One region of the Streptomyces sp. NPDC007971 genome, then DNA from elsewhere that is predicted to be linked to it. Evidence: riboswitches for the same ligand, from Rfam matches in the RefSeq annotation. Region 1 holds a riboswitch; the other holds the start of a gene.
The links. Region 1 has a riboswitch for cobalamin ahead of ACFZCP_RS28820 (CbtB-domain containing protein). Riboswitches for the same ligand answer to the same signal wherever they lie in the genome.

Region 1 (6,539 bases):
CTCGTGCGCGGACATCCCGGTGACCTCGAGGGCGGGTCGGCGCACACACCGAACGGACGGCCGTGGGCCGGTGCCGTCCGGTCCGTCGCCCCTTCGCGCTCTCGTCCCGTCCCCGGGATCTCAGGGATTCATCTCGCGAAGGAGATCTCCGTGACCACCAAGACCGCAGCCGCGGCAGCACGGGCCACCGTGTACGGCTACCCCCGCCAAGGACAGAACCGGGAACTGAAGAAGGCCGTCGAAGGCTACTGGAAGGGCCGCGTCACCGCCGACGCGCTGCTCGCCACCGCCACCGACCTGCGCCGCACCAACTGGCGCCGGCTGGCCGACGCCGGCATCGACGAAGTGCCGACCGGTGACTTCTCGTACTACGACCACGTGCTGGACACCACCGTCATGGTCGGCGCGATCCCCGGCCGCCACCGCGACGCCGTCGCCGCCGACCCGCTCGACGGGTACTTCGCCATGGCGCGCGGCACCCAGGACGTCGCGCCGCTGGAGCCCGCTTCGACCCGCTCACCCTGCTGGACCGTCTGCTGCCGGTGTACGCCGAGGTCCTCGCCGACCTGCGCGCGGCGGGCGCCGAGTGGGTGCAGCTCGACGAGCCCGCCCTGGTCCAGGACCGCACGCCGGCCGAACTGAACGCCGCCGCCCGCGCCTACCGCGACCTCGGCGCCCTGACCGGCCGGCCGAAGCTGCTGGTCGCCTCCTACTTCGACCGTCTCGGGGCGGCCCTGCCGGTGCTGGCCAAGGCACCGGTCGACGGACTCGCCCTGGACTTCACCGGGGCCGCCGCCGCCCATCTGGAGGACCTGGCCGCCGTCGGCGGGCTGCCCGGCAAGCGGCTGGTCGCCGGTGTCGTCAACGGGCGTAACATCTGGGTCGACGACCTGACGGCGTCGCTCGCCACGCTCGGCACCCTGCTGGGCCTGGCCGACCGGGTCGACGTGTCCGCCTCCTGCTCCCTGCTGCACGTGCCCCTCGACACGGCGGCCGAGCGGGACATCGATCCGCAGATCCTGCGCTGGCTCGCCTTCGCCCGGCAGAAGACGGCCGAGATCGCCGTCCTCGCCAAGGGCCTGGCCCACGGCGCCGACGCCATCGCCGCGGAACTCGCCGCGAACCGGGCCGACCTGGCCTCCCGCGCGAACTCCCCCGTCACCCGCGACCCGGCCGTCCGCGCCCGCACCGCCGCCGTCGCCCCGGACGACGCGCGCCGCTCCCCGTCCTACCCCGAGCGGGCCGCCGCCCAGCGCGCCCATCTGCGCCTCCCCCTGCTGCCCACCACGACCATCGGCTCCTTCCCGCAGACCGGCGAACTGCGCACCGCACGCGCCGACCTGAGGGCCAAACGGATCGGCACCGCCGGGTACGAGGAGCGCGTCAGGACGGAGATCCAGGAGGTGATCGCCTTCCAGGAGAAGGCCGGCCTGGACGTCCTGGTGCACGGCGAGGCCGAACGCAACGACATGGTCCAGTACTTCGCCGAACAGCTCACCGGCTACCTCGCCACCCAGCACGGATGGGTCCAGTCCTACGGCACGCGGTACGTCCGGCCGCCGATCCTGGCCGGCGACATCTCCCGCCCCGAGCCGATGACCGTGCGCTGGACGACGTACGCCCAGTCCCTGACCGGCCGCCCGGTCAAGGGCATGCTCACCGGACCGGTCACCATGCTCGCCTGGTCGTTCGTCCGCGACGACCAGCCGCTCGCCGACACCGCCCGCCAGGTCGCCCTCGCCCTGCGCGACGAGGTGAACGACCTGGAGGCGGCCGGGACCTCGGTGATCCAGGTGGACGAGCCCGCGCTGCGCGAGACCCTGCCGCTGCGGGCCGCCGACCGTCCCGCGTACCTGGCGTGGGCCACGGAGGCCTTCCGGCTGACCACCGCCGGCGTACGCCCGGACACCCAGATCCACACCCACATGTGCTACGCCGAGTTCGGCGACGTCGTCCAGGCCATCGACGACCTCGACGCCGACGTCATCAGCCTGGAGGCCGCCCGCTCCCACATGCAGGTCGCCCGTGAACTCGCCGCCCACGGCTACCCGCGCGAGGCCGGACCCGGCGTGTACGACATCCACTCCCCGCGCGTGCCGAGTGCCGAGGAGGCCGCCCGGCTGCTGCGCATGGGGCTGAAGGCGATCCCCGCGGAACGGCTGTGGGTGAACCCGGACTGCGGCCTGAAGACCCGCGGCTGGCCGGAGACCCGGGCCTCCCTGGAGAACCTGGTGGCAGCCGCCAGGACGATCCGCGCGGAGCTGTAGCGGACGTCCCCGGCACCGCACGCCCGCTCCACGTCGGGAGCGGGCGTGCACGGCCGCGACGGTACCGTCGGCACCGCTCGGCGCACGGGTCGGCGGTCCGGGGTCTTCGTGCGTCGCGGCGCTGCCCGCCCGCGCGAACTGCGCATGTGCTGTCCTCGCCATCTGCACATGTGCTGTCCTCGCGAACTGCGCATGTACCGTCCTCGCGAACTGCGCATGTACCGTCCTCGCGAACTGCGCATGTACCGTCCTCGGGAACCGCGCATGTACCGTCCTCGGGATGACCACCGTAGGAGGAACAGCCACGTGACCAGCCGCGTCACCTTCGTCTCGCCCGCGACGAGCCCGTCGCTGCGGTGCGCCCGCTTCTACGACGGCGACTCGGTCGACGCCGTCGGTGCGGCCCGCGCGCGCTCGGCGGCCGGATCGCTGCGCTCGCCCGGCCTCGTGCTGACGTCCCCGAGCGTGCGCTGCCGGGAGACGGCGGCGGCGCTCGGTCTCGACGGCGCACAGACGCCGGAGCTGGGCGGTCTGGATGTGGGCCGCTGGCGAGGCCGCACCCTGGAGGAGGTGGCGGCCGCCGACCCGGAGGCGGTGGGTCGCTGGCTCAGCGACCCCGACTGGGCTGCACACGGTGGGGAGTCGGTGCGGGACGCGTGCGAGCGGGTCGGACGCTGGCTGGAGTCCCTGCGGGACAGCGACGGCCGTACGGTCGCGGTGGTCGAGCCGGAGGTCGTACGTGCTGCGGTCGTGCAGGTCCTTGGCCTGCCCACGGCCGTGTTCTGGCGGCTCGACGTACCGCCGCTGACGGCCACGGAACTCAGTGGGCGGGCCGGCCGGTGGAATCTGCGGCTCGGGCAGCCCCTGGCCACGTCGGACGGCATACCGGACACCGCTGCGGGCAGCACCTCGGCGGGCTGAACCGGAGCAGACAGGCCCAGGCGGAGCGGGCGCCGGTGTTCAGGAGGCCGCGTCCCGGTGCCGGCGCAGCAGCACCGCTATCGCGCAGCGCAGGCAGTGGGCCTGCGCGTCCCGTTCCCCGGCCCGGTGGGGGCTGTCGGACGCCGCGCACGCCGACGGCTGCATGCGGTCCTGCTCGTGGCAGTCCACCGGGTCGTCGACCAATGTCTGCAGCTCCCGCAGGAGTTGTTCGGTCCGCTTCGCCTGCTGGGCGAGCACCCGCACCCGTGCGCTCTGGCCGCCGATCTGCCGCCGGCTGGCGATCAGTTGCTCGTACTCCTCGACGGTGAGAGCGATCGCGTCACGGCCGTCGAGAGTGATGTGGCGTGGCTGGGGATGTCTGCCCACTCGGCTCCTCCGCTCGTCGCCTGCGCCGGTGTCCGGGGAACGCGAGAGGGCCCCCGGAAGGTTCCGAAGGGCCCTCTTGTGTCCCGAAACCGTCAGTTCGAGGCGGGAACAGTCCGCCCGGAAGGAGCCTTGGCGGGCTTGGGATTCAGCTGCCGCTCTGCCAGCTCCCCGAAGAGCAGGCCGAATCCGCCCCACAGGACGGCCTGGATGGCCAGCGCCGAGAGACGGAACCGCCACAGCAGGGCGGCCGGGAAGTCCTTCGGCACCTCGTTGACGACCGGCAGGAACTCGTAGGCCAGGCCGATCACGAAGACGAAGCCGGCCACCGCGGTCACGGTCGCCCACCAGGTGCCCAGACGGGGCGCCAGGCGCTTGCCCAGGATGGTGGCGGCCACCGCGAGGAGGACGCTGAGCAGCATCATCAGGAAGTACAGGGTGGTCCGCTTGCCGATGGTGTCGGGGTTGCCGACCGACGGCGGATTGGCCGGGTACTTCAGGAACGGGACCACGTACACGGCGAGGAGCGCGCAGCCGGACAGCAGCAGCGCGGTCGCCCGCGGGCTGAAGCGGCCCACGCGGCCGAGTGCGAAGCAGTACGCGAGCGCGGCGATGCCGCCGAAGGCGACCCCGTAGACGAGGACGCCGGTGGCGAGACCGGCGGTGGACTGGAGGGAGCGGGAGACGACTTCCATCTCGTGCTCGTGGGAGTGCGCCTCCTCGAAGCCGATCGCCTTGTCGACGTTCGGTTCACCGAGGAGATAGGCGACCACCAGGGCGAGCACGCCGGCCGCCAGGCCGGCGAGCATGCCCCGCACGAGGAGGTTTCTGACCGTTGCGGAGTTCATGGGCGTGCGGCGTCCCTCGGCTCAGTGGCAGGGGAAGCCGAGCAGGTGTCGGGCGTCGTGGACCCACTCGTGGACGTCCGTGCCGTTGAACACGGAGGTGGCGCCCTGCTCGGCGCCGACGAAGTAGAGCAGGACCAGCATCAGGATGCCGAAGAAGACCGCCCAGGGAGCTATCGCCTTCAGCGGCAGCGTGGCGGGAACGACGGGGGTGGTGGCTGTCGGCTGGGCGACGGTCTGCGCCATGGCAGAACCTCCTCTGGGAGTTCGCGTCCCATCTCGGTGGTGCAGTGGACGACGGCCACGGGTCTGACTCACGAAACGCCCCGCAGGGCGCCTCGCACACAGTGGCGCGACCGTGCCGGATTCCCACCGGCTTCCGTCTCGCCGTCGTCGATATCTGACAGACCGTACCGCGCCCCGCGGGCCCGGCCAAGACCGCACCACCCGGCGTGATCTTCCTCTCGCGCCGGGTGGCCGCGACCGGGCAGGTCAGCGGCGACGGAACCCGGCCGGAACTCCGTGGGCACCGGTCGGCAAAGACGCCCCTGCCCTCGTCCCGTTCGGCGGGCGCGGCGAGCCATGCAGGTTTTCCGCTCCGATCCGCTCCGATCCGCTTCGGTTCTCCGGACCTCTCCCGTGCCTGGCGGTGCGCAGGATTCCGGATAAGGCCTCGGCGATACCAGTGTGTTCGGCGTATGCGGCGCACAACTCAGCTTTCCCGTTGCCGAGACCGTTGCCGTTACCGAGACCGTTGCCGACGCCGACGCCGACGCCGACGCCGAGGTGGTCGTCGGCATGTTGCGCACCGGACTCACCGGGCTCACCGGCTCACCAGGCCGCCTCCGGGGCGGTGCCGGGCCCGGCGAGTCCCAGCTCGTGTTCGCCGAGGGGGGTGAAGAAGCGTTCGACGTCGGCGTCGGTGACCTCGGCGAGGGTCGCGGGCGACCAGCGCGGGCTGCGGTCCTTGTCGATGACCTGGGCGCGGACGCCCTCCACCAGGTCGTGCGTGCTCAGGGCCGCGCAGGAGACGCGGTACTCCTGGTCGAGGACCCGCTCCAGCGGGCCGAGGCGCCGGGCACGGAGCAGGGCGGCCAGGGTGACCTTGACAGCGGTCGGTGAGCGGGTGAGCAGGGTCTCCGCCGCCTCCTTCGCGGCCGGGTCGCCGTGGGCGAGCAGCCGCTGCACGATCTCCTCCACCGTGCCCGCGGCGTAGCAGGCGTCGATCCACTCGCGCCGGGCGGCCAGCTCGCCCCGCGGCGCCGGCTGCACATGCCGCCGCAGGACGTCCCGTACGGGCATCTCGGCGAGGTCGTCGACGAAGGCGCCGAGGCCGCCGGCCGGCAGGTAGTGGTCGGCGAGCCCGCACAGCAGGGCGTCGCCTGCGCCGATCTGCGCCCCGGTCAGCGCGAGGTGGGTGCCCAGCTCGCCCGGGGCGAGAGCGAGCAGGTAGGTGCCGCCCACATCGGGGACGAAGCCGATGCCGGTCTCGGGCATGGCGACCCGGGAGCGTTCGGTGACGATCCGCACGCTGCCGTGCGCGGAGATGCCGACGCCGCCGCCCATGACGATGCCGTCCATGAGGGCGACGTACGGCTTGGGGTAGCGGGCGATGCGGGCGTTGAGGCGGTACTCGTCGCGCCAGAAGGCGGCCGAGGCGGTGCCGTCGCCGTCGCGGGCGTCGTCGTGGACGGCGCGGATGTCGCCGCCCGCGCACAGCCCGCGCTCCCCCGCGCCGGAGACGACCACGGTCTCCACGGCCGGGTCGTGCTCCCAGACGGTCAGGGCCTCGTCGATACGGCGCACCATCACGTGGGACAGCGCGTTGAGGGCCTTGGGCCGGTTGAGTGTGATGTGGGCGGCCCGCCCCGAGGTGTGCAGGAGGACGGGTTCTTCGGTGCCGCTCATCCGAACGCCTCCGTCAGGCCACGGGCCACGATGACACGCATGATCTCGTTGGTTCCTTCCAGGATCTGATGGACACGCAGGTCACGGACGATCTTCTCGTTCCCGTACGCGACGGGCAGCCGTAGCCGCCGTGCAGCCCGAGTGCGAGTGCGCGGTCGGCCACCGAGTACCGGTGCCGGTGCAGAACCGCTTCGCCCTCGCGCACAGGCACGGG
Region 2 (22,991 bases), on a different contig from region 1:
GCGGTGACGGTGCTCGGCGGACCCGACCCGGCGAAGGGCGACGGCTCGGACCTCACGCGGTCCTGCGAGTACGTTGTGCGGCTCGCGCTGTCCTGCGTGGCCGCGCCGCCGGGAGAGGGCGGCGTCGCCGAGCTGGTGCGCGGCGCGCTCCCCAAGCAGCTGATCCAGTGCGCCGCGGGCCGCTGACGCCCTGCCGGTAGATGGCCCTGTGTCCTGTCGGCGCCTGATTCCGTGCCCCGCCCCCGGGCGATCAGAAGGCCTGCCGCCGTTGATCCGAGGGCGAGGGGTCACGGGCAGGTGGCGGGTGCTAGCGCGCCGAGCCCGACAGCTGGAGGCCGATGACACCGACGATGACCAGGGAGATCGAGACGATCTTCAGAGTGGACACCAGGTCGCCGAGGAAGACCATGCCGTAGATCGCCGTGCCCGCCGCGCCGATCCCGGTCCACACGGCATACGCGGGACCGACGTCGAGCTTCTTCAGCGAGAGGGTCAGCAGTCCGAAGCTGCCCAGCGCGAACGAGGCGAAGGCGATCGTCGGCCACAGGCGGGTGAAGCCGTGCGAGAGCTTCAGGCACACGGCGAAGCCGGTTTCGAGAATCCCGGCCACGACGACCAGCAGCCACGCCATGTGCTGTCCTCCCGTAGGTCCGGATCACCGGCTCGGTGCGAGTATGCACTTACCGGACCGGCGCCCCGGCAAACAACGCGGTGCTCAGTCGCCCTCCCTGCGCTCCCGCGTGGCCAGCAGCCGGCGCAGCGAGTACAGCCGCGCGGGGTCCGCATGCCCCTCCTCGACCCATGCGTCCAGCGCGCAGTCCGGCTCGTCGTGGCTGCACGCGCGCGGACAGCCCTCCGTGCCCGGCTCCAGATCCGGGAAGGCGAGGATCACCCGGGACGGGTCGATGTGCGCGAGGCCGAAGGAACGCACGCCCGGGGTGTCGATGACCCAGTCGTCGGCGCCGGTCAGCGGGAGGGCGAGGGCGGAGGTGGTGGTGTGCCGGCCGCGGCCCGTGACCGCGTTGACGTGTCCGGTCGTACGGCGGCGGTCCTTCGGTACGAGCGCGTTGACCAGGGTCGTCTTGCCGACGCCCGAGTGACCCACGAACGCGGTGATCCTGCCGTCCAGGAACGTGCGCACCCGGTCCGCCGCGTCGCCGTTCTCCAGCTCTTCGCGGCTGGTGACGACGTAGGGGATGTCGAGGTCGCCGTACAGCTCCAGCAGCTTGTCCGGCGGGGCCAGGTCCGACTTGGTCATCACCAGCAGCGGCTCCAGGCCGCCGTCGTAGGCCGCGACCAGACAGCGGTCGATCAGGCGCGGGCGCGGCTCGGGGTCGGCGAGCGCCGTGACGATCGCCAGCTGGTCGGCGTTGGCGACGACCACCCGCTCGTACGGATCGTCGTCGTCGGCCGTGCGACGCAGCAGCGAGCTGCGCTCCTCGATGCGCACGATCCGCGCGAGCGTGTCCTTGGCGCCGGACAGGTCGCCGACCAGAGCTACCCGGTCGCCCACCACGGCGGCCTTGCGGCCCAGCTCGCGGGCCTTCATCGCCATGACGGTACGGTCCTCGACGAGGCAGGTCAGCCGGCCCCGGTCGATGGTGAGGACCATGCCCTCGGCCGCGTCCTCGTGCTTGGGCCGGATGTTCGTCCGCGGCCGGTTGCCCTTGCGGTTGGGGCGGGTGCGGATGTCGTCCTCGTCGGTGTGCTTGCCGTAGCGGCGCATGGTCCCAGTCCGCCCGTCAGTTCCCCAGCATCCCGGTCCACAGATCGGGGAAGTCGGGCAGGGTCTTCGCCGTCGTCGCCACGTTCTCGATCTGCACACCCTCGACCGCCAGGCCGATGATCGCTCCGGCCGTCGCCATGCGGTGGTCCTCGTAGGTGTGGAAGATCCCGCCGTGCAGGGCGCGCGGGCGGATGTGCAGGCCGTCGGCCGTCTCGGTGACGTCGCCGCCGAGTTCGTTGATCTCCTTGGTGAGCGCGGCCAGCCGGTCCGTCTCGTGCAGCCGCAGATGGGCCACACCGCGCAGCGTGGAGGGGGAGTCCGCGAGGGCGGCCACCGCCGCGATGCCCGGGGTCAGCTCGCCCACGTCGCCCAGGTCGACGTCGATGCCGTGGATGGTGCCCGAGCCGGTGAACTCCAGCCCGTACTCGGTCAGTTCGCAGGAACCGCCCATCTCGGTGAAGATCTCCCGCAGCCGGTCGCCCGGCTGGGTGGTGCGGGCCGGCCAGTCCGGGACCAGCACCTTGCCGCCGGTGACCAGGGCCGCCGCCAGGAAGGGCTGGGCGTTCGACAGGTCCGGCTCGATCGTCAGGTCCCGGCCGAGCAGCGCGCCCGGCGTCACCCGCCACACGTTCGGCTCGCCGCCCGACTCCGGGGTGTCCACCTGGGCGCCGACCGCGCGCAGCATGTCCACGGTCATCCGGATGTGCGGCAGGGAGGGCAGCGAGGCGCCGGTGTGGCGGACCTCGACGCCCTGGTTGAAGCGCGGGCCGGACAGCAGCAGCGCCGACACGAACTGGGACGAGGACGAGGCGTCGACCGAGACCGGGCCGCCGTCCAGCGCCCCGCCGCCGTGCACGGTCAGCGGCAGCGCGCCCCGGCCGTCGTCGTCGATCCGGGCGCCGAGCGTGCGCAGCGCGTCGATCACACCGTTGAGGGGACGCTCGTACGACCGCGGGTCCCCGTCGAACCGGACGGGACCGTCGGCCAGCGCGGCCACCGGCGGCAGGAAGCGCATCACCGTGCCGGCGTTGCCGACGCCGACCGTGGCCGGGCCGTGCAGGCCCGTGGGCAGCACCCGCCAGGCCTCGCCGGAGCCGTCCGGGCCCACCCCTTCCTCGATCTCCACGCCCATCGCCCGCAGGGCGCCGGCCATCAGCAGGGTGTCCCGCGAGCGCAGCGGGCGGCGCAGCCAGCCGGGCTCGGAGGCGAGGGCGGCGAGGACGAGGGCGCGGTTGGTGACCGACTTGGACCCGGGCACGTGGACCGTCGCGTCGACGGCTCCGCTCGCGTGCGGGGCGGGCCAGAGGGCGGGCTGGGCGGTGTTCGGGGCCATGGAGCCACTTTATAAGGAGGCCAGGCGAGCGGCCGTCGCGATCCGCTCTGCGGACGTGGCACCTTCGCCGGGAGAGCCGTCGCCGGGAAGCCTTCGCCGGGCCCGCAGTGCCGACGGCTCCCGCCGCCTCCTGGGAGCCCCCTCAGCCCTGCACCAGCCAGCGGCCCCCGCCGATCACCGAGCACAGCGACACCGCGTGGAACAGGAACAGCCACAGGCCCGCCGGAACATGCGTCAGGCGGGACAGCTGGTCGGCGTCCGAGTCGCCCGCCTGGCCCCGGACCCGCTTGGCCTGGAGCTCGAAGGGCGGCCGTACCCCGCCGAACAGCAGGAACCACACCACCGCGTACGCGAAGGCGGCCTGCACCTGCGGGCCCGCCAGCCAGGACACCAGCACGAAGGCGCCCCCGGCCAGCACCACGGTCAGGACCCCGTACGCGTTGCGGATCATCACCAGCATCGCCACCAGCAGGGCGGTCGCCACCCACAGCAGCAGCGTGATGCGGCCCGCGGCCAGCAGGGCGGCCCCGCCGAGCCCCAGCAGCGAGGGTGCCGTGTACCCGGCGGCCGCCGTGAGGATCATGCCCAGGCCGTACGGCTTGCCGCGGCTGACCGTGAGACCGCTGGTGTCGGAGTGCAGGCGTATGCCCGTCAGCTGCCGGCCGGTGAGCAGTGCCACCAGGCCGTGTCCGCCCTCGTGGGCGATGGTGACGGCGTTGCGCGACAGGCGCCACAAGGGATGCGGGACGACCACGGCGAGCGCGGCGGCGGCGGTGGCGAGCACCACCCACACATCGGGGTCGGGCTGGGTTCCGGTGAGCCGGTCCCAGAGGTCGGGCAGCGCGATGGCGGCGAGGCTGTCCATGTGTCCGCGTGGCTCCCTGCGATCGAGATCAGTACGGGTCGGCGTGGGGCGCCGTCGTCGAGAGGTGGTGGTCGGGTGACGGGTGGGCCTGGCAGTGTGGCATGTATGTGCGGACGGTATGCATCCAGTCGTGGGCCCGAGGATCTCGCGGGAGTCTTCGAGATCGAGAAGTGGGAGCCCGAAGAAGCCTTGGAGCCGGACTTCAACGTGGCTCCGACCAAAGAGGTCTACGCCGTGCTGGACCGTCCCGTGAAAGACGCGTCCGAACCCCGTCCGGTTCGCCAGCTGCGCAGGCTCAGGTGGGGACTGGTGCCCTCCTGGGCCAAGACGCCCGAGGGCGCCGCCCGGATGATCAACGCGCGAGCGGAGACCGTGCACGAGAAGCCCTCCTACCGGCGCGCCTTCGCCGCCCGGCGCTGCATCCTGCCCGCCGACGGCTACTACGAGTGGGTCACCGGCACGCAGGAGCGGGAGCTGGAGGTCGAGGGGAAGAAGAAGCGGCCGCGCAAGCAGCCCTACTTCGTGCTGCCCGCCGACGGCTCGGTGTTCGCGATGGCCGGGCTGTACGAGTTCTGGCGGGACCGGACCCTGCCCGACGACCACCCGCAGGCCTGGTGGGTCACCTGCTCGGTGATCACCACCGAGGCCGAGCGGACCCCGCTGGCCGTCGCCCCCGCCGAGGGCCCGCACTCCCTCGTCGACATCCACCCCCGCATGCCGCTCATGCTCACCCCGGACCGCTGGGACGCCTGGCTGGACCCGGGCCGCACGGACCCGGACGACCTGCGCGACCTGCTGGCCCCGCCCGGGCCCGGCCTGATGCGTGCCTACCCGGTCTCCACCGCCGTCAGCAACGTCCGCAACAATGGCCCCGAGCTGCTGAAGGAGCTGGAGGCCCCGGAAGCGGGCACACTCTTCTAGCGTGATCGAGAATGCCAAGACCGACAGCGCGACCGACAGCGCGACCGACAGCGCGACCGACAGCGTGACCGAGAGTGTCGAGACCGGCGCCGGGACCGCACGCGTCACCTGGCACCGGGCGCAGAAGGCACGGCTGGTGCTGGCCGTCAGCCATGGGGCCGGCGGTGGCATCGAGGCGCGGGATCTGCAGGCGCTCGCCCGGGTCCTGCCGGGACACGGCGTGACCGTGGCCCTCGTCGAGCAGCCCTGGCGCGTCGCGGGCCGGAAGGTCGCGCCCGCACCGAAGACCCTGGACACCGGCTGGCGCGGCATCTGGCCCGCACTGGCCGCGCCGGGGCTCCCGGTGATCGCCGGCGGCCGCAGCGCGGGTGCCCGGGTCGCCTGCCGTACCGCCGTCGAACTGGACGCGCACGCCGTGCTCGCGCTGAGCTTCCCGCTGCACCCGCCGGGCAGGCCGGAGAAGTCCCGCGCGCACGAGCTGCTCGGCTCCGGGGTGCCCACACTCGTCGTCCAGGGCGGCAACGACCCGTTCGGGAGGCCGGACGAGTTCCCCGAGGGGGACTTCGAGCTGGTGGAGGTGGCGTACGGCGATCACGGGTTCGCCGTGCCGAAACGCGCGGAGATCAGCCAGGAGCGGGCGCTGGAGATCATCACCGGGGGTGTCGTGCAGTGGGCCGCGTCACTCGGGTGAGGCCCGGGAATGTTGCGCGGCGGAGTGCTGTTGTGGCGGACAGAAGCGCCGGAGCACCGGCACCGCCGTCGTGGAGAGGAAGTCCGCCGCATGGGTTCGACCATTTGCCCGAGCCGCAGCAGCCGCACTGACCTGGACTGGACGGTGCTGCGCGCGGCCAAGGCCGCGCCTATTCGGGCGGCGGCAGGCACGGGTCGTGTTCTATCCTCCGAAACGAGTGGGATCGGTTTCGGTCCCGCCCGGGATCTTGAGGAGGTGGGTCCGGTCACTGGGACCGACGCAGGGACCGACAACGGCCAGGCGGAGCTGCCCGAGGGCCAGGGCATGGGTGCGGCCGACACGGAGACCGGCTCCGAGTCGACGACGGAGCGCAGTGCGCGCTTCGAGCGGGATGCGCTCGAATTCCTCGACCAGATGTACTCGGCCGCGCTGCGCATGACGCGCAACCCGGCCGACGCCGAGGACCTGGTGCAGGAGACGTACGCCAAGGCGTACGCGTCCTTCCACCAGTTCCGCGAGGGCACGAACCTCAAGGCGTGGCTGTACCGGATTCTCACGAACACCTTCATCAACTCGTACCGCAAGAAGCAGCGCGAGCCCCAGCGCAGCGCGGCCGAGGAGATCGAGGACTGGCAGCTCGCCCGTGCCGAGTCGCACATGTCGACGGGTCTGCGTTCCGCCGAGTCGCAGGCGCTCGACCACCTGCCCGACTCGGACGTGAAGGCAGCGCTGCAGGCGATCCCCGAGGAGTTCCGCATCGCCGTCTATCTCGCGGACGTAGAGGGCTTTGCGTACAAGGAGATCGCGGACATCATGGGGACACCCATCGGAACGGTGATGTCCCGGCTGCACCGGGGCCGCCGTCAACTGCGCGGACTGCTGGAGGACTACGCCCGTGACCGTGGTCTGGTCCCCGCCGGCGCCGCAGAGTCGAACGAAGTGAAAGGCTCGGGCTCATGAGCTGCGGAGAGCCGCACGAGACGGACTGCAGTGAGGTCCTCGACCATCTGTACGAGTTCCTCGACAGCGAGATGCCGGACGTCGACCGCGACAAGTTCCAGCACCACTTCGAGGAATGCTCCCCGTGCCTGGAGAAGTACGGCCTGGAGCAGGCCGTGAAGAAGCTGGTCAAGCGGTGCTGCGGGCATGACGACGTGCCCTCCGACCTGCGCGCCAAGGTCATGGGGCGGATCGACCTGATCCGCTCCGGACAGGCCGTCCCCGAGCACGACGTGACCGCCGCACCGCAGGAGAGCTGAGCCGCACGGCTCGCCGGGTCCGAGCGCCCGCGTATCACCCGAACGTGCTAATCCTCGGGTCATAGTCCTCCGGACCCTCCGAATGCCGCCCTAGGCTCCGTGCCGGGACAGGCATGGGCGGCGGGAGGGGCGTGATGGAGGCGGTTCCGGCAGGGGCACGCGGCTATGTCGCCTGTGTCGCCCTGCTGGCCGTGCTCTGCGTCGTGCCCCTTCCGGCCACCCGTACCCCCTGGTGGGCGCTCGCCCTGGTGGCCGCCCTGTACGCGGCCTGCGACCACGTCGTACGGCGCCGTCTGGGCGGCACCTTCTACCCCGTTCTGCTCGCCGGGGCGTTCCTGCTGGCGCCGCCCGCCGCGGCGCTCGTCCCCGTGCCGGCCGCCCTGTTCGCGCGTGTCGAGCAGCGTTCGGGGTGGCCGCGCCGCGTCTGGCGGGCCGCACAGCCCTCGCTCGCCGTGTGGGCCGCGTCCCGGGTGCACTGGGCGCTCGGCGGCCGGGACGCCGTCGTGGGCTGCGACTTCCCCTACGCCCTCGTGCCCGCCGGGGCCGCCGTCCTCGCCTTCTGCCTGGTGCTCGCCGCGCTCGACGGCGGGATCCTCGCCACCGCCGAGCACGTGCCGCTGCACAGGGCCTGGCGCGGGCTGCTGTCCCGCTCGCTGGCGCCGGTCGCGGTGCACGGGCTGGCGGGGCTCATGATGGCCGTGCTGTGGCGCAGCCCGTACGGGCCCGGCGCCGCGCTCCTCGTGCTGCTGCCGATGGGCGTCTCCTACTGGGTCTTCGCCCAGTGCCACCGGGAGCGGGCCGCCCACCAGGCCACCATCCGCGCGCTGGTGCAGGCCGTCGACATCAAGGACGGCTACACCCGCGGCCACAGCGAGCGGGTCGGACAGGCCTCCGTGATGATCGCCCGTGAGCTCGGCATGGACGACGACCGCGTCGAGGTGCTGCGCTTCGCGGGCATCCTGCACGACGTCGGCAAGCTCGGCGTGCCCACCCGGCTGCTGCGCAAGGACGGGCCGCTGACCCCCGAGGAGCGGCGGATCATCGAGCTGCATCCCGAGTACGGCCACGAGATGGTCCGCGGGATCTCCTTCCTCGGAGAGGCCCGGACGGCGATCCTGCACCACCACGAACGGCTCGACGGCAGCGGCTACCCGTACGGGCTGGCGGGCGGTCAGATACCCGAGTGCGCCCGGGTGGTGGCCGTCGCGGACGCCTTCGACGCCATGACCTCCACCCGGTCCTACAGCAGGGCCCGCCCCGTCGAGGCGGCGGTCACCGAGCTGGAGCGGTGCGCGGGGACCCAGTTCGACCCGCGCATGGTCACCGCGCTGGTCCGGGCCCTGGACCGCTGGGGCTGGCACCCGGCCGTCACGGCCGACGAGACGCCGTACGGGGTCCCGGCCCAGCAGCCGGTCACCGGCAGCCGCGGCGGGGCACCCCGGTGACCGCCCTGCGGCTCATCCACGGCTGCGCCGCCCTCGTCGCGGCCCTCTCCCTCGCCTTCACCCTGTGGAGCGGCATGCACGAGCGGGGCGTGGCTCTCGCCTTCGGCGTGCTCATAGCCGTCGGCGAGCTGACCCGGTGGAGCGACGCCCCGGTGCGCCGGGCCGCGCCCCTGGGCACCGCCGCATCGCTGTCGTACGCCCTGCTGGGGGTCGACGCGGGACACCCGACCCAGCACGACGCCCCCCAGGTCGTCACCATCGTCCTCGCCGCCTCCCTGCTGGGCGGCGTCCCGCACATCTGGTGCGGCCGCAGCCCCACCCTCGACCATCTCGCCCGCCGCCTGCTGACCGTCGGCTTCGCCGCCGTCTGCTTCCAGCCCCTCTACAACGAGGGCGTGTTCGCGCACTGGAGCGGCCCCGCCTACGCCCTGCTGCTGGTCGTCCTCGTCGTGCTCACCGCCCTGTGCGACACCGTCCTCGCCGCGGCCCTCGCCCACTCCCGCACCCGCTGGCCCTTCGGCCCGCTGCTGCGCGACGAACTGCGCGGGCTGCTCGGCATCGGGTCCGCCGTGTGCGCGACCGGCGCGGTCATGGCGCTGGCGGTCGCCGTGGTCGGGCTGTGGGCGCTGCCGGTGTTCTGCCTGCCGCTGCTGCTGACCCAGCTGTCCGTGCGCCGCTACGCCGCCGTCCGTGCCACCTACCGGCAGACCATCGCCTCCCTCGCGCGGGCCACCGAGGTGGCCGGGTACACCCCGGCCGGGCACGCCCGCCGCGTCGCCGCGCTCAGCCTGGCCGTCGGCCGGGACCTGGGCCTGTCCGGAGCGGAACTGACCGTCCTGGAGCATGCGGCCCTCATGCACGACATCGGGCAGCTCAGCCTGGTCGACCCCGTCCCGGCCGGCGCCACCGCGGCCCTGCCCGCGCAGGAACAGCGGCGCATCGCCCTGCTCGGCGGGGCCGTCGTACGGCAGACCGGGGTGGATGCGGCGGTCGCCGTGGTCGTGGAGCGGCAGGCCGACGCCTGCCGGGAGCAGCCGCTCGCCGCGCGGATCGTGCGGGCGGTGAACGCCTACGAGGAGAGGGCTCGCGACGCCGGGCCCGACGGGCCGCTCAGGGCCCTGGAGGAGCTGCGCCTGGCCACGGCCGGGGAATACGCTCCCGAGGTCGTCGAATCGCTCGCCCGGGTGCTGTCCCGCAACGGGGTCGGCGCGACGGGGGTCCCCCCGGGCGTTCAGTTCTGGGGGAGCCTCGTGTCAGGGTGGGGGGAGACGGATGGGCCTGAGGCCGCCCGCGGCGGGGTAACCCATGGGTAATGAGCGCCCTTCCCGGCGTACGTGGTTGGATGCGAGGGAGAGGGTGTCCGGGGGCACAAGCCAGCCCACTGTGCGGAAATGGAACTGGCAGGCGGGAATCGTGAGGATCTTCGGCAAGGGACGGCACCGGCCCTCCGCCTCCTGGCGGCAGGCCACCGACCGCGCGTTCACGCTCATCGGGGACGGCCGGTACGAGGACGCGGGCGAACTGCTGACACGCGCGGCCGACCTGGAACCCTGGCTGTCGGAGTCCTGGTTCAACCTCGCCCTGCTGCACAAGTTCCGGCACGACTGGGAGCAGGCCCGCGCCGCCGGACTGCGCGCGGTGGCCCTCCTGGACCGCGAGAGCGGCGCCCCGGACTGGTGGAACGTCGGCATCGCCGCCACCGCCCTGCAGGACTGGCCGCTGGCCCGCCGCGCCTGGCAGGCCTACGGACTCAAGGTGCCCGGGGGGCCCTCCCGGTCGAAGGCAGGGGGAGCTGCCGCCTCGGGCGAGCCGCTCGGCATGGAACTGGGCAGCGCGGCCGTGCGGCTCTCGCCGGAGGGCGAGGCCGAGGTCGTGTGGGGCCGCAGGCTGGACCCGGCCCGCATGGAGGTGCTCTCCATTCCGCTGCCCTCCTCCGGGCGCCGCTGGGGCGAGGTCGTGCTGCACGACGGCGTCCCGCACGGCGAGCGCACGACGTCCGCGGGGCACTCCTACCCGGTCTTCGACGAGATCGAACTGTGGGCGCCCTCGCCCGTGCCCACCTGGGTGGTCCTGCTGGAGGCGGCCACCGATGCCGACCGGGACGCGCTGGAGCAGCTGGCCGCCGACGCGGGGTTCGCCGCGGAGGACTGGTCGTCGTCGGTGAGGCTGCTGTGCCGGATGTGTTCGGAGTCCCGTATGCCCTCCGACGAGGGTGAGGGAGTGCATCTGGATCCGCACGACCACAGTGAGCCCGGGCACCCCGGACCGCTCGGGCACCGGACGGACGGGCAGCTGTGGGTGCCGGAGCGGGAGTGCGGGGTGGCTGCGCCGGCTTCCCTGGTGAGGGGGCTGCTGGACGGATGGGTCGCGGACAGCCCGGACTCCAGGGACTGGCGGGACCTCGAAGAGGTGTGTTGACGCAGCCTTCCGGCCGCGGCGGCGTCGTGGCTGGTCGCGTCCGCGCGGCGGAGCCGCGAGGATCGGTCCCGCGCCTCCTGAGGGCCGCTGCACGTACCCTGTAGCAGCAACTTCACCACCTGTTTTCCTGAGGAAGGCTTACGTCGGTCATGGCGCAGCAGGACACCGATCAGCAGCACGCGGGCGTGCTCCCCGTCGACGACGAGGGGTATGTCGTCGACACGGAGGACTGCGAGGGGCGCGAGCAGGCCTGGCACGAGCGCGGCACCTCCCGGCCGATCACGGTCGTCGGCAACCCGGTGCTGCACACGGAGTGCAAGGACGTCACCGAGTTCGGCGAGGAGCTCCAGCAGCTGGTCGCGGACATGTTCGCCAGCCAGCGCACCGCCGAGGGCGTGGGCCTGGCCGCCAACCAGATCGGTGTCGACCTGAAGGTCTTCGTCTACGACTGCCCCGACGACGAGGGCGCCCGCCACGTCGGCGTGGTCTGCAACCCCAAGCTGGTCGACCTGCCCGCCGACAAGCGCCGCCTCGACGACAGCAACGAGGGCTGCCTGTCCGTACCCACGGCGTACGCGCCGCTCGCGCGTCCCGACTACGCCGAGGTGACCGGCCAGGACGAGAAGGGCAACCCGATCAAGGTCCGCGGCACCGGATACTTCGCACGGTGTTTGCAGCACGAGACCGACCACCTCTACGGGTACCTGTACATCGACCGCCTGTCCAAGCGCGACCGCAAGGACGCCCTGCGGCAGATGGCTGAGAACGAGCCACGCTACCCGGTGGTCGCCAACGACTGAGACGTCACGCCGAGACGTACGGCGACCCTGCGGGAGCAGCCATGACGCCCGCTGTGACGCCCGGCCGGGATCTGTCCCGGCCGGGCGTCGTTCGTTTGTTCGTCGCAAGAATCCCGGCATCTTGGGGTGGTGAGTGAAGCAAATGCGTTCCCTCAACGGTCAGTTGTGGTGCTGAATGGGAAGGGCGGGGATACGCAACGGCGCGCGCCCGGCACGGTTCGGAGGGGCGGGCGCTCCTGGCGGCTGAGAGGGGACTGTTCGTGCACGCTTTCTCACACGGCACCACATCGTCGACGGCGGTAGCAGTACCGCCGTCTCTTGCCCTCCCGGTGATCGAGGACTCGTTTCCACGACAACTCCACCCGTATTGGCCAAAGCTCCAGGAGAAGACCAGGCAGTGGCTCCTGGAAAAACGGCTCATGCCGGCGGACAAGGTGCGGGAATATGCCGACGGACTTTGCTACACCGACCTCATGGCGGGGTACTACACCGGCGCCCCCGACGACGTCCTTCAGGCCATAGCGGACTACAGCGCCTGGTTCTTCGTCTGGGACGACCGGCACGACCGTGACCGGGTGCACGGGCGGACGGCCGACTGGCGCCGGCTGAGGTACCGCCTGCACGCGGCCCTCGACGCCCCCCGGCACCATCTGCACCACCCGGACCCCCTGGTCGCGGGACTCGCGGACAGTGTGCTGCGGCTGTACTCCTTCCTGTCGCACACCTGGAACCGGCGGTTCGCCCGCCACTTCCACGAGGTGATCGAGGCCTACGACCGCGAGTTCCGGAACCGGACCAGGGGGTATGTCCCGAAGGTCGATGAATACCTTGCCCTTCGGCGGCTCACGTTCGCGCACTGGATATGGACGGACCTGCTGGAGCCGAGCGCCGGGCATGAACTCCCCGACGCCGTAAGGAAACACCCGGCCTATCGCCGTGCGGCGCTGCTCAGTCAGGAATTCGCCGCCTGGTACAACGACCTCTGCTCGCTACCGAAAGAGATAGCGGGCGACGAGGTGCACAATCTCGGAATCAGTCTCATCACTCATGAGGCACTCACCCTCGAAGAAGCGGTGGACGAAGTCAGGCGGCGCGTCGAGAAATGCATCCGTGAATTCATTGACGCCGAACGGGACGCCTTGCGTTTCGTCGGTGAACTCGCCGACGGCACGGCCGAGGGAGGGGAATTGAGTGCGGCCGTGCGCGCCTGCGTCGGTTCCATGCGGAACTGGTTCAGTTCCGTCTACTGGTTCCACCACGAGTCCGGCCGGTACACGGTCGACAGCTGGGACGACCGGTCCACGCCCCCGTACGTCAACAACGAAGCGGCAGGTGAGAAATGACCGTCGAGTCTGTGAAGCCCATGACCGGCGAGGCGACGGAACTGCGCGAACCGCCCCTGGCCGGCGGCGCCGTCCCGGTCCTCGGGCACGGTCTGCAACTGGTCCGCGACCCGCTCGCCTTCATGTCCGGGCTGCGCGCGCACGGCGACGTCGTGCGCCTCAAGCTCGGCCCGAAGACGGTGTACGCCGTCACCACACCGGCGCTCACCGGCGCACTCGCCCTCAGCCCCGACTTCGCGATCGACGGCCCGCTGTGGGAGTCCCTCGAAGGACTGCTCGGCAAGGAGGGCGTCGCCACCGCCAACGGCCCCCGCCACCGCCGCCAGCGGCGCACCATCCAGCCCGCGTTCCGGCTCGACGCGATCCCCGGGTACGGGCCGGTCATGGAGGAGGAGGCGCACGCCCTGACCCGCCGCTGGCAGCCCGGCGAGACCATCGACTGCACCGCGGAGTCCTTCCGGGTCGCGGTACGGATCGCGGCCCGCTGCCTGCTGCGCGGCGAGTTCATGGACGAGCGCGCGGAGCGGCTCAGCGTCGATCTCGCGACCGTCTTCCGTGGTATGTACCGCAGGATGGTCGTCCCGCTCGGGCCCTTGTACCGGTTGCCGTTCCCGGCCAACCGTGAATTCAACCGGGCGCTGGCCGATTTGCATCTGCTGGTCGACGAGATCGTCGCCGAGCGGAGGGCATCTGGTCAAAAGCCGGACGATTTGCTGACGGCATTGCTGGAGGCGAAGGACGACAATGGCGACCCCATCGGGGAACAGGAGATCCACGACCAGGTGGTCGCGATAGTCACCCCGGGAAGCGAAACTGTCGCTTCCACGATCATGTGGCTGCTCCAGATCCTCGCCGAACATCCCGAACACGCCGAGAAGGTGCGCGCCGAGGTCCAATCCGTGACCGGCGGCCGGCCCGTTGGATTCGCGGACGTCCGTGCGCTCAGGCACACCAACAATGTCGTCGTCGAGGCCATGCGGCTGCGTCCCGCCGTATGGATTCTGACGCGGCGCGCGGTGACCGACACCTCCCTCGGCGGCTATCGCATTCCGGCCGGGGCGGACATCGTGTACAGCCCCTACGCCATCCAGCGCGACGGCAGCTCCTACGACCGTCACCTCGACTTCGACCCCGACCGCTGGCTTCCCGAGCGGTCCAAGGACGTGCCGAAGTACGCCATGAGCCCCTTCAGCGTCGGCAACCGCAAGTGCCCGAGCGACCACTTCTCCATGACCCAGCTGAGCCTGATCACCGCGGCGATCTCGGAGAAGTACCGCTTCGAGCAGGTCGGCGGGTCGAACGACACCACGCGCGTGGGCATCACGCTCCGGCCGCACCGGCTGCTGCTCACACCGCAGCCCTGGTAGGCCACCGGGTACCGGCGCGCGCTCAGGCGGCCTGCGGGCCCCGGAACGCGCGCCGGTAGGCGTTCGGCGTCGTGCCCAGCGCGCGGACGAACTGGTGGCGCAGCGCCGCTGCGGTGCCGAACCCGGTGCGCGAGGCGATCGCGTCCACGGTCTCGTCCGTGGCCTCCAGCAACTCCTGCGCCAGCAGCACCCGTTGGCGCAGGATCCAGCGGTAGGGAGTCGTCCCCGTCTCCTGCTGGAAGCGGCGGGCGAAGGTGCGCGGCGCCATATGGGCGCGGGCGGCGAGCTGCTCGACGGTCACCTCACGGTCGAGGTGTTCCTCCATCCACACCAGGACCTCGCCGACCGTGTCGCACGGGGCCTTGGGCAGCGGCCGCTCGATGTACTGCGCCTGGCCGCCGTCCCGGTGCGGCGGCACCACCATGCGCCGGGCGATCCTGTTGGCCACCTCCGGGCCCTGTTCCTTGCGCACGATGTGCAGACAGGCGTCGATGCCGGCCGCGGTGCCGGCGGAGGTGATCACCGGGTCCTCGTCGACGTAGAGGACGTCCGGTTCGATGACGGCCCGGGGATTGCGCAGCGCCAGCTCGCCGGCGTGACGCCAGTGCACGCTGCACCGCCGCCCGTCGAGCAGCCCGGCCGCTCCGAGCACGAAGACACCGGAACACACGCTCAGCACCCGGGTGCCGCGCCCGACCGCCCGCGCCAGGGCATCGAGCAGCGCGGGCGGATACTCCCGGGTGACGTACTCGCTGCCGGCCGGCACCGCGATCAGGTCGGCCTCCTCCAGCCGCTCCAGACCGTACGGCGTCGACACGGTGAGCCCGCCGACATGGGTGCTCAGCGCCTCGCCCTCCGCCGAGACCACGGCGAAGTCGTACACCGGCAGGCCCTCGTCGCTGCGGTCGATGCCGAACACCTCGCACACCACACCCAGCTCGAAGGGGTGCACTCCGTCCAGCAGCACGGCCGCCACGTTCCTGAGCATGCGACCAGTGTGCCTCAGAGCTGGCAGTAAATCGATGGTGTGCGGCAGTCCTGCCACTCCCGGTCAGGAGCGTTCGGCGCGACAGTGGTGACATGACCGGAAACCAGATCGAAGGCCTGATCGGAATGCTCACCACGCTCGGCATCCTGGTCCTCCTGGCCCTCCCGTCCGTGCTCGGCATCGTGCGCGACAGGCGCATCGACCGGCAGCTCGGGGAGGCCCAGGAGAACCGCGGAGGCGATCAGCGGAACAAGGAGACTCAGAAGTCCTCGTCCAGGTCCACGGTGCCCTCCACCGCGACCTGGTACGCCGACGGGCGGCGCTCGAAGAAGTTCGTCAGCTCCTGAACACCCTGCAGCTCCATGAAGGAGAAGGGGTTCTCCGAGCCGTACACCGGGGCGAAGCCGAGGCGCGTCAGGCGCTGGTCGGCGACGCACTCCAGGTACTGCCGCATCGACTCGGTGTTCATGCCCGGCAGGCCGTCACCGCACAGGTCGCGCGCGAACTGCAGCTCGGCCTCGACGGCCTCCCGCAGCATGTCGGTGACCTGCTGCTGCAGCTCGTCGTCGAAGAGGTCCGGCTCCTCCTTGCGGACGGTGTCGACCACCTCGAAGGCGAAGGACATGTGCATCGTCTCGTCGCGGAACACCCAGTTGGTGCCGGTCGCGAGACCGTGCAGCAGACCCCGGCTGCGGAACCAGTAGACGTACGCGAAGGCGCCGTAGAAGAACAGGCCCTCGATGCACGCGGCGAAGCAGATCAGGTTGAGCAGGAAGCGGCGGCGGTCGGCCCTGGACTCCAGACGGTCCAGCTTGTCGACCGAGTCGATCCACTTGAAGCAGAACCCGGCCTTCTCACGGATCGACGGGATGTTCTCCACGGCCGCGAAGGCGGCGGCGCGGTCGTCCGGGTCGGGCAGGTAGGTGTCGAGCAGCGTCAGATAGAACTGGACGTGCACGGCCTCCTCGAACAGCTGGCGCGACAGGTACAGGCGCGCCTCCGGGGAGTTGATGTGCTTGTACAGCGTCAGCACCAGGTTGTTCGCGACGATCGAGTCGCCCGTCGCGAAGAAGGCCACCAGACGGCCGATCAGGTGCTGCTCCTCGGGGGACAGCTTCGCGAGGTCGGCGACGTCCGAGTGGAGGTCGACCTCCTCCACGGTCCAGGTGTTCTTGATGGCGTCCCGGTAGCGCTCGTAGAAGTCCGGGTAGCGCATCGGACGCAGGGTGAGCTCGAAGCCGGGGTCGAGCAGGTTCTGGTGAGTCATTGCTGTCGGCGCGAGGCGCCGTCCTCCAGTGGTGATGGTCGGGTGGCGGGCGGGAGCTACTGGCAGGCCTCGCAGGACTCGGGGTTCTCCAGGGAGCAGGCGACGGCGTCGGGGTCGGCCGCCTGCTGGACGGGGATGGCCGGCTGGGCCTGCGCCGCGCGGGCGATCCGCGTCGCCGGACGCGAGCGCAGGTAGTACGTCGTCTTCAGGCCCGACTTCCAGGCGTACGCGTACATCGAGGAGAGCTTGCCGATCGTCGGCGTCTCCAGGAACAGGTTCAGGGACTGCGACTGGTCCAGGTACGGGGTGCGGGCCGCGGCCATGTCGATGAGCCCGCGCTGCGGGATCTCCCAGGCCGTGCGGTACAGCGCCCGCAGGTCCGCCGGGATCCACACGAAGTCCTGCACCGAGCCGTTGGAGTCGCGCAGCGCCTCACGGGTGCGCGCGTCCCAGACGCCCAGCTCCTTCAGGTCCTGCACCAGGTACGAGTTGACCTGCAGGAACTCGCCGGACAGGGTCTCGCGCTTGAACAGGTTGGAGACCTGCGGCTCGATGCACTCGTACACACCCGCGATGGAGGCGATCGTCGCGGTCGGGGCGATCGCGAGGAGCAGCGAGTTGCGCATGCCGACCGCGGCGATCCGCTCGCGCAGCGCCGCCCAGCGCTCGGGCCAGACCGGCTCGACGCCGTAGTGGTCGGGGTGCAGGACACCCTGGGCGGTGCGGGTCTTCTCCCAGGCGGGCAGCGGGCCGTTCCGCTCGGCGAGGTCGGCGGAGGCCTCGTACGCGGCGAGCATGATCCGCTCGGCGATCCGCGTGGACAGGGCCTTGGCCTCGGGCGAGTCGAAGGGCAGACGGAGCTTGAAGAAGACGTCCTGCAGACCCATCGCGCCCAGGCCCACCGGACGCCACCTGGCGTTGGAGCGGCCCGCCTGCTCGGTCGGGTAGAAGTTGATGTCCACGACACGGTCGAGGAAGGTGACGGCCGTGCGGACGGTCTCGTCCAGGCGCTTCCAGTCGATGTCCCCGTCGCTCACGAAGGCACCGAGGTTGACCGAGCCCAGATTGCAGACCGCGGTCTCCCCGTCGTCCGTGACCTCCAGGATCTCCGTGCAGAGGTTGGAGGAGTGGACGACATGGCCCGCGGTCGCCGTCTGGTTGGCCGTGCGGTTGGCGGCGTCCTTGAAGGTCATCCAGCCGTTGCCGGTCTGCGCGAGGGTGCGCATCATGCGGCCGTACAGGTCACGGGCCGGGATGGTCTTCTTCGCGAGCCCCGCCGCCTCCGCCCTGCGGTAGGCGGCGTCGAACTCCTCGCCCCACAGGTCGACCAGCTCCGGCACGTCCGCCGGGGAGAACAGCGACCACTGCTCGTCGGCGTTGACCCGGCGCATGAACTCGTCCGGGACCCAGTGCGCGAGGTTCAGGTTGTGCGTACGGCGGGCGTCCTCGCCGGTGTTGTCCCGCAGCTCCAGGAACTCCTCGATGTCGGAGTGCCAGGTCTCCAGGTACACGGCCGCGGCCCCCTTGCGCCGGCCGCCCTGGTTCACCGCGGCCACCGAGGCGTCCAGGGTCTTCAGGAACGGGACGATGCCGTTGGAGTGCCCGTTGGTGCCGCGGATCAGCGAACCGCGCGAACGGATGCGGGAGTACGACAGACCGATGCCGCCGGCGTGCTTCGAGAGACGGGCGACCTGGTGGTAGCGGTCGTAGATGGAGTCCAGCTCATCCAGCGGGGAGTCGAGCAGGTAGCAGGACGACATCTGCGGGTGGCGCGTACCGGAGTTGAACAGCGTGGGGGAGGAGGGCAGGTAGTCGAGGCGGCTCATGAGCCCGTAGAGCGCCGCGACCTCGTCCACCGCGCGGGCGCTGTCGTCCTCGGCGAGACCGGCGGCCACGCGCAGCATGAAGTGCTGGGGCGTCTCGATCACCTGGCGGGTGATCGGGTGGCGCAGCAGGTAGCGGCTGTGCAGGGTGCGCAGGCCGAAGTAGCCGAAGCGGTCGTCGGCGGCCGGGTCGACGAGGGAGTCCAGCCGGTCGGCGTGCAGCCGGACGAACTCGGCGGTGCGGTCGGCGACGAGGCCCTCGCGGTGGCCCACGGCTACGGACTCGGTGAAGGACGTCACACCCTGCGAGGCGGCCTCCGCGCGGACGGAGAGGGTCAGCAGCCGGGCGGCCAGCCGGGAGTAGGCGGGGTCCTCGGAGATGAGGCCGGCGGCCGCCTCCGTGGCCAGCTCGCGCAACTCCGCCTCGTCGGCCCGGGCGGAGCGGCCGCGCAGGGCGGCCGCGGCGACCCGGCCGGGGTCGGCGTCGGGGAGGTCGGCGGTCAGCTCGGTCAGGGTCCGCAGCAGCGCGGCACCGGGACCGTCGGTCTCCACCGGGGCTCCGGTCGCCTGGATGGCTGAAGCCGGGTCGGCTGGCGCGATGGTCACGTGGGGCTCTCCCTCGCTCGGCACGGGGCCTTGCGGAGGGCAGGGGGCGGCACGAGCGCACACGGCGTCGCGTCCACCAGCCCACTCCACGAGGCCCGGACGTCTCAAGGCACCCGCGCCGGACGGCCGGGTGCGTGCTGCCGGCAGGTCCTCGGACTGACGCGGGCGTGCGGATGCACGCAAGTACACCGTTGCGGGACAGTTCCGGATTCGCACCGGATTCCCCTGCGACGACAGCGAGGATGAGCATACATCTAGTGCCGGGCTGTCGTGTCACCCCCAGATGTTGTGTCGTCGTGGCTTCAGAGGGTCAACTCGTAGGTGAGGAGAGTGATGTCGTCCAGGTCGGGGAGGGGATTCCAGTCCCGCTCGGGTGTGCGAACGAAACCCAGGCGCTCGTAGATGCGGTGGGCGCTGTGCATGGTGCGCTGCGTGGACAGGACGATGCGGGTGCATCCCGCGGTGCGGCGGGCCCGGTCGATGCACGCGCGGACGAGGGCCTCGCCGACGCCCCGGCCGCGGGCGGTGCGCGAGACCGCGAGCATCCGGATCTCGGCCTCTGCCGGGCCCGCTATGTCGGCCATGGGGCCACCGGACGGGACGAAGGTGACTCCGCCCAGGACTGTCGCGTTGCGGACGGCCACGAGGACTTCGGCCGCGGCCGCCCGCTTGGCCACGTCCCGGAGCTCACCGAGGTACGCGTCGCTCTCGCCGAAGTCCAGCAGGCCGTCCTGGAGGTAGGCCTGGGCGGTGAGTTCTCCCAGGGCGGCGTATTCGGCGGGGTCTGCGCGGCGGATCAGGAGGTCCATGCCGGTGAGTGTGCACGAAACAGCGGGCCGCCGTGGTGGGTGGTAACCCGGCGGCCCGCTGGGCGGGGGCTAGTGGGTGCTTCCTGCCGTGGCGGGCGGGAGTTCCGCCTCGACCCCCGGCTCGCCCGCGTCCGCCGTGTAGTCCTCCGGGCGGGTCTCGTCGAGGCCCTCGGGGGCCTTCACGGCCTTCAGGACGACGGTCAGGACCACGGTGACGAGGACGTTCAGCACGAAGGCCGTCAGGCCGATGTAGCCGATCTCACCGATGCCGGGGATCTCCTTGGCGCTGCCGCCGAAGTGCTTCTGGGTCGGGGAGGCGACCCCGTAGGCCGCCGCCGTGCCGTACACCATGCCGACCGCCCACCCGGCCAGCAGCGCCCAGCGGTGGAACCAGCGTGTGAACAGGCCGCCGACCAGCGCCGGGAAGGTCTGCAGGATCCAGATGCCGCCCAGCAGCTGGAAGTTGATGGCGACCGTCTTGTCCATGGTCAGGACGAAGACCAGTGCGCCGACCTTCACCAGCAGCGACACGAACTTGGAGACCTGGGCCTCCTGCTTCGGCGTGGCGTCCGGCTTGATGAAGTCCTTGTAGATGTTGCGGGTGAACAGGTTCGCCGCCGCGATCGACATGATGGCCGCCGGGACCAGCGCGCCGATGCCGATCGCCGCGAAGGCCACGCCCGCGAACCAGTCCGGGAACATGTCCTCGAACAGCTGCGGGATCGCCAGCTGCCCGTTGGTGACCTTCACGCCGGCCGCGATCGCCATGAAGCCGAGAAGAGCCAGCAGGCCCAGCATCAGCGAGTACAGCGGCAGGATCGTGGTGTTGCGGCGGATCACCTCACGGCTCCTGGACGACAGCGTCGCGGTGATCGAGTGCGGGTACATGAACAGCGCGAGCGCCGAGCCGAGCGCCAGCGTGGCGTACGTCCACTGGCCCGCCTCCGGCGGGGCGAGCGCGCCGCGCGGCTTGCCGGTGGCGGGGTTGACCTGGCTGAACGCGTGGCCCGCCTTGGCGAAGACGTCGTCGAACCCGCCCAGCTTGATCGGGATGTAGATGATCGCCACCGTGATCACGATGTAGATCAGCGTGTCCTTGACGAACGCGATCAGTGCGGGGGCGCGCAGGCCCGAGGAGTAGGTGTAGGCCGCCAGCACACCGAAGGCGATGAGCAGGGGCAGGTCCTTCACGAACCAGTTGGTGTGGTCACCGCCGCCCACGCCCATCACGTCCAGCACCGCCTGGATGCCGACGAGCTGGAGCGCGATGTACGGCATCGTCGCCAGGATGCCGGTCAGCGCCACGGCCAGGGACAGGCCCTTGGAGCCGAAGCGGCCGCGCACGAAGTCCGAGGTCGTCACATAGCCGTGCTTGTGGGACACCGACCACAGACGGGGCAGGAACGTGAAGATCAGCGGATAGACCAGGATCGTGTAGGGCACCGCGAAGAAGCCGGCCGCGCCCGCCGCGTAGACCGCCGCCGGCACCGCGACGAACGTGTACGCCGTGTACAGGTCGCCGCCGAGCAGGAACCACGTGATCCAGGTGCCGAACGACCGTCCGCCCAGGCCCCATTCGTCCAGGGAGTGCTCGTCGTCGGCCCTGCGCCAGCGGGCGGCCAGGAAGCCCATGACCGTGACGGCCAGGAAGAAGAAGATGAAGACGCCGAGCGCGACGCCGTTGACGCCGTTCTTCACTGCGCCGCACCCCCCTTCGCGCCCTTGCGGCCGCGCTGGTCGTGCTGCCAGAGCCGGTACGCCAGCATCGTGAGCGCGGTGGAGATCAGCACCCACAGCATCTGGTACCAGTAGAAGAACGGGATCCCGATGAACGCGGGGTCCGTCTTGGCGTACGAGCCCACCCACAGCATCGCCACGAAGGGCGCGACGAGACACAGGGCGATGACCACGCGGACCGGTGTCACGACCGGTGGTCTCACTTCAGGCGCTTCCGACATGCCACGGCTCCGTCCCCTCGCTGATCACCTGTGTAATGCGCAGGCAATCTAGGTGACGTGCCGCGGCAGCGGAAGACCTCGTCCGTATGTCGGTATGTCGATTTGGGGATTGAGGTGTGAAGACCCCAACTCTCCCTAGTCCTGCGGGCGCTTGAGCCTGGCCACGAACTTGTACCGGTCGCCCCGGTAGACAGACCGGACCCACTCCACCGGCTTGCCCTCACGGTCCAGGCTGTGGCGGGACAGCATCAGCATCGGCAGACCCACGTCGGTGCCGAGCAGACCCGCCTCGCGCGGGGTGGCCAGCGAGGTCTCGATGGTCTCCTCGGCCTCGGCGAGATGGACGTCGTAGACCTCGGCGAGGGCGGTGTACAGGGAGGTGTACTTCACGAGCGAGCGTCTGAGGGCCGGGAAGCGCTTGGCCGACAGATGGGTGGTCTCGATCGCCATCGGCTCGCCGTTGGCCATGCGCAGCCGCTCGATGCGCAGCACGCGCCCGCCGGCCGTTATGTCGAGCAGCTCGGCGAGCCGGTCGTCGGCGGTGATGTAGCCGACGTCCAGCAGCTGCGAGGTGGGCTCCAGCCCCTGGGCCCGCATGTCCTCGGTGTAGGACGTGAGCTGCAGCGCCTGGGACACCTTCGGCTTGGCGACGAAGGTGCCCTTGCCCTGGATGCGTTCCAGGCGTCCTTCGACGACGAGCTCCTGCAGGGCCTGGCGGACGGTGGTGCGGGAGGTGTCGAACTCGGCCGCCAGCGTGCGCTCGGGCGGGACCGGAGTGCCCGGAGCCTGCGTCTCCGTCATGTCGAGCAGGTGCTTCTTCAAGCGGTAGTACTTGGGCACACGCGCGGTACGGACCGTCCCGGCCTCGTTCTCCGCACTGCCGACGTCGGTGCTCATGCTCTGCCTTCCCGGCTCCTGATGCCGAAAGCGACCGACATCCCATCGGCCACGGCTCACATCGTGGCACGGCTTCGTGGATCAGGACTCCACCCGCACGCTCCGTGATCCTCTCTGTATACCGTCGGACCCGCTGCTGGTCTAGTCCAGCAGGCGGGTGCCGCCCCCGGGAGCGGTGACCGGTGAGCGCCGGTGACGGCACCGGCACCCAGGGTCAGATTCCCTGCCAGTCCGGCTTGTTCGCATAGGCGTGCCGGAAGTAGTCGGCCAGCTTCAGCTTGGACGCGGCGGCCTCGTCGACGACCACCGTGGCATGCGGGTGCAGCTGGAGTGCCGAGGCCGGGCAGACGGCCGCGACCGGTCCCTCGACAGTCGCGGCGACCGCGTCCGCCTTGCCCTCGCCCGTCGCGAGCAGGACCAGGTGGCGGGCCTCCAGGATGGTGCCGATGCCCTGGGTGATGACGTGGTGCGGCAC

Region 2: linked by a shared signal. The riboswitch ahead of ACFZCP_RS02670 (ribonucleoside-diphosphate reductase subunit alpha) and the one ahead of ACFZCP_RS28820 (CbtB-domain containing protein) in region 1 are both predicted to bind cobalamin.

Annotation. Positions count from the first base shown of each region.
Region 1 is NZ_JBIBJK010000014.1:250,239-256,777, reverse strand. Features, by position in the region: partial or broken gene metE (5-methyltetrahydropteroyltriglutamate--homocysteine S-methyltransferase) at 151-2,267, shown strand; gene ACFZCP_RS28835 (histidine phosphatase family protein) at 2,574-3,188, shown strand; gene ACFZCP_RS28830 (hypothetical protein) at 3,228-3,575, opposite strand; gene ACFZCP_RS28825 (CbtA family protein) at 3,668-4,420, opposite strand; gene ACFZCP_RS28820 (CbtB-domain containing protein) at 4,442-4,663, opposite strand; cobalamin riboswitch at 4,700-4,844, opposite strand; gene ACFZCP_RS28815 (enoyl-CoA hydratase/isomerase family protein) at 5,249-6,325, opposite strand; partial or broken gene ACFZCP_RS28810 (acyl-CoA dehydrogenase family protein) at 6,322-6,539, opposite strand, start outside.
Region 2 is NZ_JBIBJK010000001.1:575,454-598,444, forward strand. Features, by position in the region: gene ACFZCP_RS02580 (TetR/AcrR family transcriptional regulator) at 1-186, shown strand, start outside; gene ACFZCP_RS02585 (SMR family transporter) at 308-631, opposite strand; gene rsgA (ribosome small subunit-dependent GTPase A) at 716-1,726, opposite strand; gene aroA (3-phosphoshikimate 1-carboxyvinyltransferase) at 1,743-3,059, opposite strand; gene ACFZCP_RS02600 (M50 family metallopeptidase) at 3,202-3,924, opposite strand; gene ACFZCP_RS02605 (SOS response-associated peptidase family protein) at 4,030-4,845, shown strand; gene ACFZCP_RS02610 (alpha/beta family hydrolase) at 4,910-5,536, shown strand; gene ACFZCP_RS02615 (sigma-70 family RNA polymerase sigma factor) at 5,792-6,496, shown strand; gene rsrA (mycothiol system anti-sigma-R factor) at 6,493-6,795, shown strand; gene ACFZCP_RS02625 (HD domain-containing phosphohydrolase) at 6,930-8,240, shown strand; gene ACFZCP_RS02630 (HD-GYP domain-containing protein) at 8,237-9,553, shown strand; gene ACFZCP_RS02635 (tetratricopeptide repeat protein) at 9,654-10,658, shown strand; gene def (peptide deformylase) at 10,808-11,458, shown strand; gene cyc1 (epi-isozizaene synthase) at 11,719-12,801, shown strand; gene ACFZCP_RS02650 (cytochrome P450) at 12,798-14,168, shown strand; gene ACFZCP_RS02655 (helix-turn-helix domain-containing protein) at 14,191-15,156, opposite strand; gene ACFZCP_RS02660 (hypothetical protein) at 15,249-15,503, shown strand; gene ACFZCP_RS02665 (ribonucleotide-diphosphate reductase subunit beta) at 15,416-16,423, opposite strand; gene ACFZCP_RS02670 (ribonucleoside-diphosphate reductase subunit alpha) at 16,480-18,852, opposite strand; cobalamin riboswitch at 18,977-19,132, opposite strand; gene ACFZCP_RS02675 (GNAT family N-acetyltransferase) at 19,155-19,661, opposite strand; gene mctP (monocarboxylate uptake permease MctP) at 19,731-21,359, opposite strand; gene ACFZCP_RS02685 (DUF3311 domain-containing protein) at 21,356-21,619, opposite strand; gene ACFZCP_RS02690 (GntR family transcriptional regulator) at 21,755-22,516, opposite strand; gene nagB (glucosamine-6-phosphate deaminase) at 22,731-22,991, opposite strand, start outside.